Regions from separate parts of the Roseburia sp. AF20-18LB genome, predicted to be linked through region 2. Evidence: a T-box and tRNA genes for the amino acid it is inferred to sense, from the RefSeq annotation. Region 2 holds a T-box; the other regions hold tRNA genes.
The links. A T-box is a leader RNA that pairs with one kind of tRNA and senses whether it is charged. The one in region 2 lies ahead of thrS (threonine--tRNA ligase), so its partner is inferred to be a tRNA-Thr.
Positions count from the first base shown of each region.

Region 1 (4,292 bases), on a different contig from region 2:
TTTTAAAGAAATATCTCCTGCAGCTTCAATCGTAAGATTACTGTCAGTCAACACCCCTGTGCTGGTATTTTCCAGTTCCACCTTTCCACCGGTATTTTTCAGGGTAACATTTTCTGCATGGAAAATTGGATAATAATCAGATGCAGAACTTAATGCAAGGTCTCCTTCTGTCTGTGTCAGGTTCAGTGTGGATACTCCACTGTCAATCATACCACATGGTGCGGTTATCGTAACTTTCTTTCCACTTAAATCAACCACTCCACTGCTCAAAGCAATTGGCTCTGAAGACGTTGATGCAGTTTCCAGTGTAATATCACCGGTTGTATCTATCTCAAATCTGCTGCCACCGTTTATTACATTACTATTACTTGTCACCTTAAAATTTCCGGTAAAATCCTTTGTGACAACGGCAGCACCGGTTCCGGCTAACAGAAATGCAGGAGAAGTTCCTTCTACAGTAAAATTTCCTGCTCCGGAAATTGTTAAGTTTCCGCCTGTTACTGTCACCGGATTCGGTCCGGAAGTAGCAATCTCCATATCATTATATACAGTCATGGTTGCCGTATCTTTATCAAAATAAATATAACCACCACTTTCCGGTTCTTCCCCTACTTTATCGACGCCACGAATCGTTGCAGATGGTCCCGGTGTAGAAGGAGGATCCACCGCCTTCACATACCAGCCCGTCTCTAATGTTGTAATTCCTATTTGAACGGATGCCGGCGTATCCTCTGCCTTTACCAATAGTCCGGCAGCATCTCCCATAAATAAGCCTGTCATCATAGCCAATGCCATCAAAAATGCCAGACATCGTTTTTTCGTTTCTTTCCCATATTTCCTCTCCTTTTTTTATTTCTATTTCTTTTGTTCACACAGTTTCTATCTTAAGAAAACGCTTAAAATTTTGCAACCAATTCTTCCAAATTGTGATTTTATCTTCCTGATTGTCGATAAAAAATGATTTTTATTTTCTTTCAATATGTTATACTTGTTTCGTATCCGGTGTTTTTTACTTTTTATATACAGGAGAATAATTATGCTGATTTACTTATGCGAAGATTCTGAAAGCGATGCCTTACGGCTGAAACATCATCTGAATACATATGCCACGAAACATCATTGTAATATGGAGATTCTACTTTTTTCTTCGGGCGAAGAGATGATTCAATATTATAAGGAAGAAAAGCGTTATCCGGTTCTGCTGTTTTTAGATATCTATATGAATAACCAGGATGGTGTGGAAACAGCACGTATCCTTCGTTCACTGGGCTATGAAGGTGGCATTATTTTCACCACTTCTTCTACGGAACATGCCATGGCAAGCTATGAGGTAAATGCTCTTTACTATCTGCAAAAGCCTTACTCACACACAGATTTTCTCAATGCCATGAGCCGCTGCGATACGCTTTTAGAGGAATCCAATGAAGTATTTACCTTTTCTGTCCGTAGGAAGGAATATTCTCTTCCTTACTCAGATATTCTCTTTTTTGAAACCGGGCAGCACAATGTCCTGCTGCACGCTATATCAGAGACTTTTACGATTCCCGGAAACCTGACACAGCTTACCGAGGACTTTGCCTCTGTTGCCTGTTTTCTTCCGGTTGGCCGCAGCTATCTGGTAAACCTAAACCATGTCACTGGAATTCTGCAGCACGACCTTATTATGGAAGACCACTCCATTGTGCAGATTCCTTTTCGTAAACGTGACGAGGTAAGCAAGGCCGTTAATAGCTGGTTTGCAAAGCTTGAGAAAGAGCCAACTCCTCCCGGCTTATCCTAAGGCCAGATATTTCCCATGTTTCCAATGTACTCCTATTGCGAAAATGTTACAGACTTGTTACAATTCATTTGTACTTAGCTAAGACATGATTTCAAAGAAAATAAGGAGGACGAAACTATGTGTTTTAATTTCAATAGCTGTTCCGAGTTATTTAACACAATCTGCAAATTATTCAGACTCGGATGTTAATATGTTTTATGCGATTTGCATAATCACCAAAAAGGCTGTAACCCTTGAAAAATCAAGGATTACAGCCTTTTTTCTAGTTAAGCTGGCAACGGGAATCGGACCCGTGACCTCCGCACTACCAATGCGACGCTCTACCGACTGAGCCATGCCAGCAATTCTGTCGGAACTAATCCCGACTTGTAATACTATACTATAGAGAGCTATGATTGTCAATACTTTTCTACACCATAATGTCAGATTTTTCTTTGCTATGCTCAATCTTCATATTTAACTTCCGGAACGGAACTGCAATTACAAGTCCAATCAGAAGTGAAATTATAATATAGATGCCTAAGATGCCAATGCATTTCCAATAAGTCATTCCATACATACCACCGATGGTCTCCCGGAGTGCATCCATTCCATAAGGGAATGGGAAGAAACGGTAAATCCGCTGATAGATTGCCGGCAATACTTCGATTGGGAAGGAACCACCTGCTCCCGCTACCTGGATAACCATAATAACTACCGCCAAAGCCTCTCCGACATTTTCAAAGGCTACCGTTAATGCGTACATAAATAAGGTAAATACAAAGCTGCAGCATGCACAGGCAAGCCAGAATAAGAACGGGTTATGGCATTGTATCTTAATATAAAATAAATCTCCCAGCGCAGTAATCAATGCCTGCACCTGTCCAATCAGGAAGAATGTAATATATCTTCCAAAGAATTTCTGGTAAGGTTTTGCATCCGGTATTTTCTCATCCGGAAGTACCTTTACATGAATGATTGCCACCAGAATCAACGCGCCTACCCACAAAGCCAGTACCGTATAGAACGGTGACATTGCCGAACCATAATTGGAAATCGGATAAATCTCTTTCGTCTCCATATTGACCGGAGAAGATAAGAAATCTCCTAACAAAGTCGGGTCGGTCTCTAAAATTTTCATCAAAGCCTGATACTGGTCACTGATTTCCAGAGCACTGAGACTTGTAATCACACTGTCAAGTCCGGTCTTCATTTCCTGTGCTGCTGCCAGTGAATCACTTAAGCTTTCATTTCCCTTATCGAGGGTTTCACTATAAGCATCCAACACTTCCGATACTTCATCAAAATCTCCATCGACACCATTTAAAATTGCCAGTGTCTGATTCAGTGACCCCTGCATGGACTGAATGGTTGTCTCCAGCTGACCTTTTACCGAATAGTCAAACGTATCTTTTAAAGCTTTTATTTTGGTCTTACAGGAAGTTATTTCGGTAGATATTTCAGTGTTTAAAGTATCCTTTGCAGTATTTAAATCTGTGACATTATTCTGGACACTGTTTAAATCTGCTTCAATTTTATCTAACTGTGCTTCGATTTCTGCAATCTGACCGGAAACACTTTCATCATCCTTCCAGTCTGCCACACTGTTTTCAAATAACTGACGGATCAGCGGCATCATATTAATTGCGCTCTGCAGTCCGCCGGAAGATAAATCACCATAGTTATCCAACTGATCTAAGGCATTCTGTATCAGCGTATTGATGTTGTCAAGGCTGTCGGCTGCTGTATTAAGATTTGCTGAAATAACCTCAGCCAAAGCACTGGCATTAAGGCTGCCGGAATTCAATGCTCCCTGCATGGTATTTACCGTATTCGAACCATCATCTACCATCGTATTCAGATTCGGCAGCATAACCTGTGTCGTATCAATCAGGCTGGATGCCGAATTGGTAATGCTGACAAAAGAATTCAGCAATGCAATATAGCTGTCCAAATCTCCGCTTAAATCATTAAGCTGTGTCAGGAAAAGATTCATCATAGAGCCGGAATCCATTCCATTTTCTACCATGACATCATTTACCTTTAACATGACTTCTGCCAGAGTGCTGACAAAGGTTGCATTAACCTGTTCCTGCACTGCCGTTTTTGCCTTGGATGTAATCTTTGGTGCAATGGCATTTTTCTTCTCATTTTCATAATAAATAATCTGCGGATTCTGTACTTCTCCGTTAAGGAAGCTTATCATTTTCTCGGAGAAATCCTCCGGAATAATCAGTGCCGCATAATATTCACTGCTGTATACACCGTCGGTTGCTTCATCCATGGTATCAGTAAACTGCCAGCCCATAGTCTGATTGGCTTTCAGGGCATCAATGACGCTGTCTCCGATATTTAAAGACAGACCTCCCATGTCTATTCCCGCATCTGCAGAATATACTGCTATCTTAAGATTCGACGTGGATTCCGGTCCATATGGATCCCAGTTGGACAATATATTAAACCATGCGTACAGTGATGGAATAATGGAAAGGCCTATTACAATAACTACTGCTACCACATTGGTGCTGACTCT
Region 1 covers NZ_QTWP01000001.1:769,431-773,722, forward strand. Annotated here, with positions in the region: gene DWX65_RS03685 (DUF4097 domain-containing protein) at 1-783, opposite strand, end outside; gene DWX65_RS03690 (LytR/AlgR family response regulator transcription factor) at 1,037-1,780, shown strand; tRNA gene DWX65_RS03695 (tRNA-Thr) at 2,050-2,122, opposite strand; gene DWX65_RS03700 (YhgE/Pip domain-containing protein) at 2,190-4,292, opposite strand, start outside.
Region 1: it has a tRNA-Thr gene. The T-box ahead of thrS (threonine--tRNA ligase) is inferred to sense a tRNA for this amino acid. The anticodon was not compared.

Region 2 (4,292 bases):
TATTCCACTTTTTAGGAACAACAGAAGCTGGCACACTCTGTTTCCATACAGGTACAGGCATTCGTTCCGGCTACCTGGATGTCTTTTGCATGACATTTTCTTCCTTCATTGAATTTACAGTTTACTGCCTCACAGGTAACATCGCTCATCTTCGGCGGTTTACCGGTCGAATTGGCACATCCACAGTTTTTCTTCTCTTCAAAACTTCCACAGCTTGTCTCGCTGTTGCGGTTTGCATGTGCACCCTCTACCGTAATATTTCCACGGCAACAGCAATCATCTTTCTGGAAACTGCAGCTTCTTACAGAACATTTTAATTCTGTCACAAAAATCATCTCCTTTCTTTCGTTACATGTTTAGTATCTCCAAAGGAAATCTTTTTATGTTACCAACTTCATGTAAAAAAGAATGTATCTTGACACATTCTCGTGCCTGCGGCGGCCGCTTTCCTGTAAAGCAAAAAAGACTGTTGTCCGGTGCAAATGCCAGCAACAGTCTTTTTAAATCCATATAAATAATAAAATTAAAAATTAGATTTTATTGCATTTTTATTTTTCTTCTGCAACTTCTTCCTTACGGATTTCCTTTGTACGAATCTCTTCGCAGATTGCATCAATGAATTCTCCTAAAGGTTTTACACCTTCATCTCCTGCAAAACGGCTTCTTACGGATACGGTTCCGTCCTCTGCCTCCTGCTGACCAACTACCAGCATGTACGGCAGCTTATCCAGTCTTGCTTCACGAATCTTGAATCCGATTTTCTCAGAACGGTTATCAACCGTTACATCTACATCATGAGCTGCTAATTCTTTTCTTACCTGCTCTGCATAGTCTGCATATTTTTCAGAAATCGGCAATACTCTTACCTGTTCCGGGCAAAGCCAGGTTGGGAATTTTCCTGCATAATGTTCAATCAGCCATGCAAGGGTACGCTCATAACATCCCATGGATGTACGATGGATAATCCAAGGAAGTACTTTCTCACCCTTCTCATCGATATAGTACATGCCAAACTTCTCTGCACTTGCACAGTCAAGCTGGATGGTAACCATGGTATCTTCTTTTCCATATACATTCTTTGCCTGAATATCAATCTTTGGTCCGTAGAATGCAGCTTCCCCATCTGCTTCTGTATACTTGATGCCATTCTTATCCATAACATCACGCAGATACTGCTGGGTACTGTTCCAATATGCTTCGTCGCCCAGATATTTTTCTTTGTTGTTCGGATCCCATTTGGACAGACGGTAAGTAACATCTCCATCGATACCAAGTGTAGTCATTACATAATGGCAAAGTTCAGTACATCTGGTAAGTTCTTCTTCCGCCTGTTCCGGGCAAAGAATAATATGTGCCTCTGTAATAGTAAACTGTCTGACACGGGTAAGTCCATGCATCTCTCCGGAGTCCTCATTCCGGAACAATGTAGAAGTCTCTGACATCCGATATGGCAGATCTCTGTAAGAGTGCTGTTCATTCATGTATACATAATACTGGAATGGACAGGTCATCGGACGCAGTGCCATTGTCTCTTTGTCGTCGCTGTCCTTATTTAAAATGAACATTCCATCCATGTAGTGATCCCAGTGTCCGGAAATCTTATAGAGGTCGCTCTTTGCCATCAGCGGAGTTCTGGTACGTACATAACCCCACTCTTTATCCTCTAAGTCTTCTATCCAACGCTGCAGTTTCATAATCATCTTGGTTCCCTTTGGTGTAAATAAAGGAAGTCCCTGTCCGATAACATCAACAGTGGTAAATAACCCCATTTCACGGCCAAGTTTGTTATGGTCACGGCGTTTGGCATCTTCTAATTTCTCTAAGTATTCTTTTAACTCTTCCTTCTTATTAAAAGCAGTACCATAAATTCTCTGTAATCTTGCTTTGTCAGAATTACCTCTCCAATATGCCATGGAAGATGATGTCAGCTTAAATGCCTTTACGCCCTTGGTTGTCATCAGATGTGGGCCAGCACATAAATCTACGAAGCCGCCCTGGTCATAGAAAGAAATTTCTTCTCCCTCTGGTAATTCTTCAATCAGTTCTACTTTGTATGGTTCATTACGTTCCTGCATGAATTTGATTGCTTCCTCTCTTGGAAGTGTGAATCGTTTTAATTCATGACCCTCCTTGATAATCTTCTTCATCTCTGCTTCCAGATTATCGAGGTCTTCTCTTGAAAATGGGGCATGATCAAAATCATAATAGAATCCATCTTCAATTGCCGGTCCGATCGTAATCTTGGCATCCGGGAATAATTTTTTTACCGCCTGAGCCAGCACATGGGATGCAGTATGGCGGATTACCTTTAATCCTTCTTCATCACTTGCTGTTATAATATTTAAATTGCAGTCCTTGTCAAGAACGGTTCGTAAATCCACCACTTCTCCGTCTACTTCACCGGCGCATGCAACTCTTGCAAGGCCTTCGCTGATATCTGCTGCAATATCATAGACTGATTTTGCTTCACTGTACTCTTTTACTGAGCCATCTTTTAATGTGATTTTCATGTTCAAGTCTCCTTTTCTTATTATATTAGTATTAATAACTGCAAAGTAAAAAATCCCTGATGCATAAAATTTATGCATCAGGGACGATACTCTATCGTGGTTCCACCCTGCTTGCTGTACTTATCGTACAACCGCTCATTCTGATGATAACGGAATCACCGGACCGGATTGGGGTCACTCAGAGCTGGTCTTCACATTACACTCCATCAGAATACTCTCACCAGATGTATTCCTCTCTTTGACTTCCTGTCATGCTACTCGTCTCTTCTTTGTTTTGTCCTTTTGACAAAAGCTATTGTATACTCTTTTTTCTGCTATGTAAAGAGTTTTTCTGTGAAATATTTTCCAAATGTTTTCCAAAATATTTTATTCTTATCTTCCGCAGCAGAATTTATATTTCTTTCCACTTCCACAAGGACACGGATCATTTCTTCCGACTTTCTTTCCAACTACAACAGTGCCGGATTTCTTCTGCTCTAAATAAAGCTTTCTCTTGGTATCTGCATCAAAAATTTCATCCCACTGTGGTAATTCATAGAGCCAGTCAGCTTTGGCATCTACCATGTTCTTGTATAATTTTTCTTTATCGAATGCAAGGCTTACCTTGGTATCCTCTTCCATAGTATCAATTGGGTTTGGTGTTACCAGGCTGTCATTGATTCCATCTAAGAATCCAGTCATATCCATAATGCTGAGGTCGTATTTCTCTGCCAGCTCTTTTACAGTTCCTTCTACCTTCTCATCCGGGTTTGCTAAAAGCTTCTCATATACGCCCTTCTCTAACATAAAATATCTCTGCCAGAACTTCTGTAATTTTCCTCTATCTGCCTGCTGATCATAAGCAATCTTCTGCCATTCTTCTAATAATGCCATTGTTCATATCCATCCTTTAATCCATATTTAGTCGTATAACGCTTGTTTCAGTATAGCATATTTTGTGCTTTTTTCAAGTATTTATCCTCTGCAACTTTACATTTTCTGATTGACTATCCGCTGTCAAATGTTAAAATAATGTATATTGCTTTTTTCTAAAAACAGGTCATCAAAGAAAGTTGAGGTCATATATGAAAAAGACAAAACAGATTCTTGCAATTATCGGTGTTGTACTCTTAGTTGCCCTCTATGTTTCCACTCTTGTTTTTGCATTGATTGGAAGCGATTTTGCCACAAACTGTCTTAAGGCTTCCATCTATGCCACTGTGGTTGTCCCGGTTCTTATCTGGGCTTATACCATGGTATACCGCTTACTTAAGAATCATTACTCTTTAAGAGAAGATTTGGATTCCATCAAAAAAGAAGCTTCCGGGCAGGATGCTTCCGCAAAAACTTCAAATGAACCAAACATCAAAAAAGAGGATTGCGAATAACCACAATCCTCTTTTATAACTTGTCCACTTCTTAAAACTAAGCAAGTTTTGTTTTTGCAAGCTCTGCCAATGTTGCAAATCCTTCTGCATCATTTACAGCCATCTCAGCTAACATTTTACGGTTCATATCAACACCAGCTAATTTTAAACCATACATAAATTTGCTGTAAGATAATCCATTCATTCTTGCTGCTGCGTTAATACGGGCAATCCATAACTGTCTGAACTGTCTCTTTCTCTGTTTTCTTCCTGCATAAGAACTTGTTAAGGCTCTCATGACAGACTGTTTTGCTACTCTATACTGTTTGGAGCGTGCTCCTCTGTAACCTTTAGCTAATTTTAATGTTCTATTATGTTTCTTTTTAGCGTTTAAGCCGCCTTTAATTCTTGCCATGTTCTATTCCTCCTTAACCAA
Region 2 covers NZ_QTWP01000003.1:161,884-166,175, forward strand. Annotated here, with positions in the region: gene DWX65_RS07925 (DUF1540 domain-containing protein) at 12-326, opposite strand; gene thrS (threonine--tRNA ligase) at 549-2,510, opposite strand; T-box leader at 2,587-2,789, opposite strand; gene DWX65_RS07935 (SEC-C metal-binding domain-containing protein) at 2,883-3,383, opposite strand; gene DWX65_RS15595 (hypothetical protein) at 3,575-3,877, shown strand; gene rplT (50S ribosomal protein L20) at 3,915-4,271, opposite strand.

Region 3 (4,292 bases), on a different contig from region 2:
TACGCTGCACTCTTCTTCTAAGATTTCCTGCTCCACAAAGAGACGCAGGGTAAAGTCATCCAAATCACTTTCATCATCAAAATCTACACCCTGAAAATAATGATTGCCACAATTTTTAAATAAGTTCTTTACATAAGAGGTACTGGATAAAATTCTCGACTGGGATACATCCTCTGCCTCAAGATAAATATGATAGGTTATCTTCACCTGATTTTCTGCCATGGTATCTTACCTTCCTTCTTCTGCCTTGATCTGCTCTAAGAACAGCATTTCTAATTTATAATCCCGGTCCGGTTCCAACTTTTCCATATTCTTCTTTGGAATGAAGCCGCCAGCCATTGCCGGATGTCCGCCACCATTTCCATAATCTGCTAATGCCTTTGCTACAACTCTTCCGGCATCTACATGATTTAATGCACTACGGACAGAAAACTTAATGCCGTCAGAACGGATTGCATAAATCACGGAAATATTAACTACATCAAGAGATAAAATAAAGTCTGAAATAATTGCAATCAGCGCATCCGGACAATCAAACGGAATCGATGCAAATCCCACATCATCATAAATGTGAATATTATCGATTGCCGCACCATATGCCTTTAAATCAGAAAACTCCATTACATTTACATACATGGACTTTAACTCTTCCACATCTGCCATTGGATAGATGTATGCAAACATATCCACATCAAGCTTTGTTGTACCACGGACAAAGTCATCCGTATCCATCTTGATGCCATATGCCAGTGCTGCCGCCACATCCCGGCTCATTGGTGTATTGGTAAGATAAAAATACTCTGCAATCATTGTGGCACAGGCTCCTACACGGCGCACATCTTTATAAGCATATTCACAGGCAATTACTGTCGGATGATGGTCAATACATGCCACCTCATCCCCGATAAAATCGGTCAGATTCGCATTATATTTCTGGGAGTCTACGGTAACAATATAGTCCTCTTTCTTCATATCATCCAAATCTTCTTTAGACAAAATATCAATATGAAATGTGTCAAACATCTTTCTTGTACTCAGGCGTTCAATCTTACCATCATAACAGATATCTGCTTTAATCCCATGGTAATTTAAAAAATGCTGTAAGCCAAAGGCACTGGCAATCGCATCCGGATCTGGAAAATTATGTGTCTGAATATAAGTTCTGTGTCCTCTTAATAACTCTACTAATTGTAAGGGATCCATGTTTTATCTCCTGGTATGATTTCTTCTTATTTTAATATAGAAAGCGGATTATTTTCCTTCTGGAATTTCAATGCAAACAAAGCTGCCCCATAGCATAAAATTCCAATCAACATAAATATTACTTTACCGGAAATTATTCCAACGACAATCTCTGCTGCTGCAACAATTCCATGCAGCCAGACAGGAAGGTTATGCAGACATGCAGCAAGTCCCGCTTCAATCAACACTACAATACATACGCTCACTACCGGCATCTTCCATACCAGTATACCCAGTACAATTTCCAATACGGCAAAAACCACAAATACACATAACATAATCAGCGCGCTGTTTTCCTTTAATTCTGCAATCGTAAACTGACTGTTCTTCTTTGCATAATTTTTCTTTGCGCTGTTTATTTTCTTCTTCATATTCTTCTTACTGTCCTCAGTTTTCTTTCCCCCTGAAACAAATTCCTTCACTTCCATGAAAAAAACTTCCTCCTTGTAATGATTTCCCTTTTCATAAGCCGGTTCATCTTTCTGCGGTTCTTACATATCTACGCCCATTATACCAAGTAACCTTTGAAAGAACAACTTTTTTCAAAAAAACATTGCAAATTTATTTTTTTCTATATATAATATTATAGTATGATTTTAATAAATAAAGGGTTGTCTGAGGAAAATATTTTATTTCGCATATAACCAGATTATTCTGCTTCCGTGGCTCAGTTGGTAGAGCGGCGCATTCGTAATGCGTAGGTCAGGGGTTCGAGTCCCCTCGGGAGCTTTTTTTGTTGTCTAAAAATAATCTAAAAATAGTATTGACATTTCTCTTTCAATTTCTCATAATACTCCTTAGTGAGTTTATTATTATTAAACTTCAAATACATTATTAGCTTCATTTTGTAAAAACTATGTAAAATCACTTTTCATGGAAAGGAAGTACAAAATGGATATTGGAAATAAAATCAAGGAGCTGCGGATTCTCTACGGTCTCACCCAGCAGGAACTGGCTGACCGTCTGGAATTATCCAAAGGATTTATCTCCCAGTTAGAGCGTAATCTTACATCTCCTTCCGTGGGTACACTTTTAGATATTATCCAGTGTCTCGGCACTACGCCGGCAGAATTTTTTGCAGATGATGAACCTGCACAGCTTGTCTTTAAAAATGAAGATTATTTTGAAAAAGAAGATGCGGAACACAGGAGCTTAATCGAATGGATGGTTCCCGGTGCCCAGAAAGATATGATGGAACCGGTACGACTGACGCTGAAGCCCGGCGGCACATCAGACATCTATCTTCCACATGAGGGAGAAGAATTCGGCTATGTACTTAAGGGCTCCATTAAAATCATATATGGTACCCGTACTTATACTGCAAGACAGGGGGAGTCTTTTTATCTTAAGTCCAATAAAAAGCACCATATCGAAAATACCGGCAGGAAAGATGCCGTTCTTATCTGGGTTACAAACCCGCCAAGTTTTTAGGAGGTTATGATGGGCAAGAAATTAATACAATTAGAAAATATTACCAAAACTTATGACGGAAATATGATTTTGGATGACTTAAATCTTTATGTAAAGGAAAACGAATTCTTAACACTGCTGGGACCTTCCGGCTGTGGAAAGACTACTACCCTGCGTCTTATCGGTGGTTTTGAGACACCGGACACCGGACGTATTATTTTTGATGGAAAAGATATTACTTCTCTTCCGCCAAATGAGCGTAAATTAAATACCGTATTCCAGAAATACGCACTTTTTACCCATATGAGCATTGCAGAAAATATTGCTTTTGGGTTAAAAATCAGCAAGAAAAGCAAGGCTTATATTCAGGATAAAATCAAATATGCCTTAAAGCTTGTAAACTTAGACGGTTATGAAAACCGCAGCATTGATTCCTTAAGCGGTGGCCAGCAGCAACGTATTGCCATTGCCCGTGCCATTGTAAATGAACCAAAGGTGCTCCTTTTAGACGAGCCTTTGGGTGCACTGGATTTAAAAATGCGTCAGGACATGCAGTACGAACTGATTCGTCTGAAAAATGAACTTGGCATTACTTTTATCTATGTTACCCACGACCAGGAAGAAGCCCTTACCATGTCAGACACCATTGCCGTCATGAATCAGGGCTATATCCAGCAGATTGGTACTCCGGAAGATATTTATAATGAGCCGGAAAATGCATTCGTTGCCGACTTTATCGGAGACAGCAATATCATTGACGGTATCATGATTGAGGATAAATTAGTCAGCTTCTTAGGCATCAAGCACGAATGTGTCGACACCGGTTTTGGTAATAATAAACCGGTAGACGTAGTCATCCGCCCGGAAGATATTGAGATTGTAGAAGCCGGCACCGGTTTTATGGATGGTGATATTACTTCTGTTATCTTCAAGGGTGTCCACTACGAAATCGAAATTATGGCTGGCGGATATGAATGGCTTGTTCATACCACCAAATATTTCGAAACCGGAAGCCATGTGGGAATGAAGGTAATTCCTTTCAATATCCAGATTATGCATAAACCGGAATCCAGTGACGAAAAGGCGGTGGAACTCGATGCATAATGCCAGAAAAAGACTTTTAGCCGGACCTTATCTGGTCTGGATTATTGGATTTACTGTACTTCCGATTCTGATGATATTATATTACGCATTCACCAACAGTGACGGTGGTTTTACCTGGGCAAATATTGCTGCAATTGCAGACCCGGTACATATAAAAGCACTCCTGCTTTCCTTAAAGCTTGGTATCTTATGTACAATTGTCTGTCTCCTGCTCTCCTACCCGCTTGCCATGATATTAAATAGTCTTCATATCAAGCATCAGAGCTTTGTGGTATTTATCTTCGTCCTGCCAATGTGGATGAATTTTATGCTGCGTATTTTAGCATGGCAGATGTTACTTTCCAATAATGGAATTATCAATGGATTTCTTTCCATTTTCGGCATCCCGAAGCTTCATATGTTAAATACTCAGGGAGCCGTTGTATTTGGCATGATTTATGATTTTCTTCCATTTATGATTATGCCGATTTACAATTCCATAGTACGTATCCGCAAAGAAACCATAGATGCGGCAAGGGATTTAGGTGCCAACAGTT
Region 3 covers NZ_QTWP01000001.1:30,516-34,807, reverse strand. Annotated here, with positions in the region: gene DWX65_RS00170 (hypothetical protein) at 1-222, opposite strand, end outside; gene DWX65_RS00165 (DHH family phosphoesterase) at 229-1,203, opposite strand; gene DWX65_RS00160 (hypothetical protein) at 1,230-1,670, opposite strand; tRNA gene DWX65_RS00155 (tRNA-Thr) at 1,899-1,971, shown strand; gene DWX65_RS00150 (helix-turn-helix domain-containing protein) at 2,134-2,673, shown strand; gene potA (spermidine/putrescine ABC transporter ATP-binding protein) at 2,683-3,756, shown strand; gene DWX65_RS00140 (ABC transporter permease) at 3,749-4,292, shown strand, end outside.
Region 3: it has a tRNA-Thr gene. The T-box ahead of thrS (threonine--tRNA ligase) is inferred to sense a tRNA for this amino acid. The anticodon was not compared.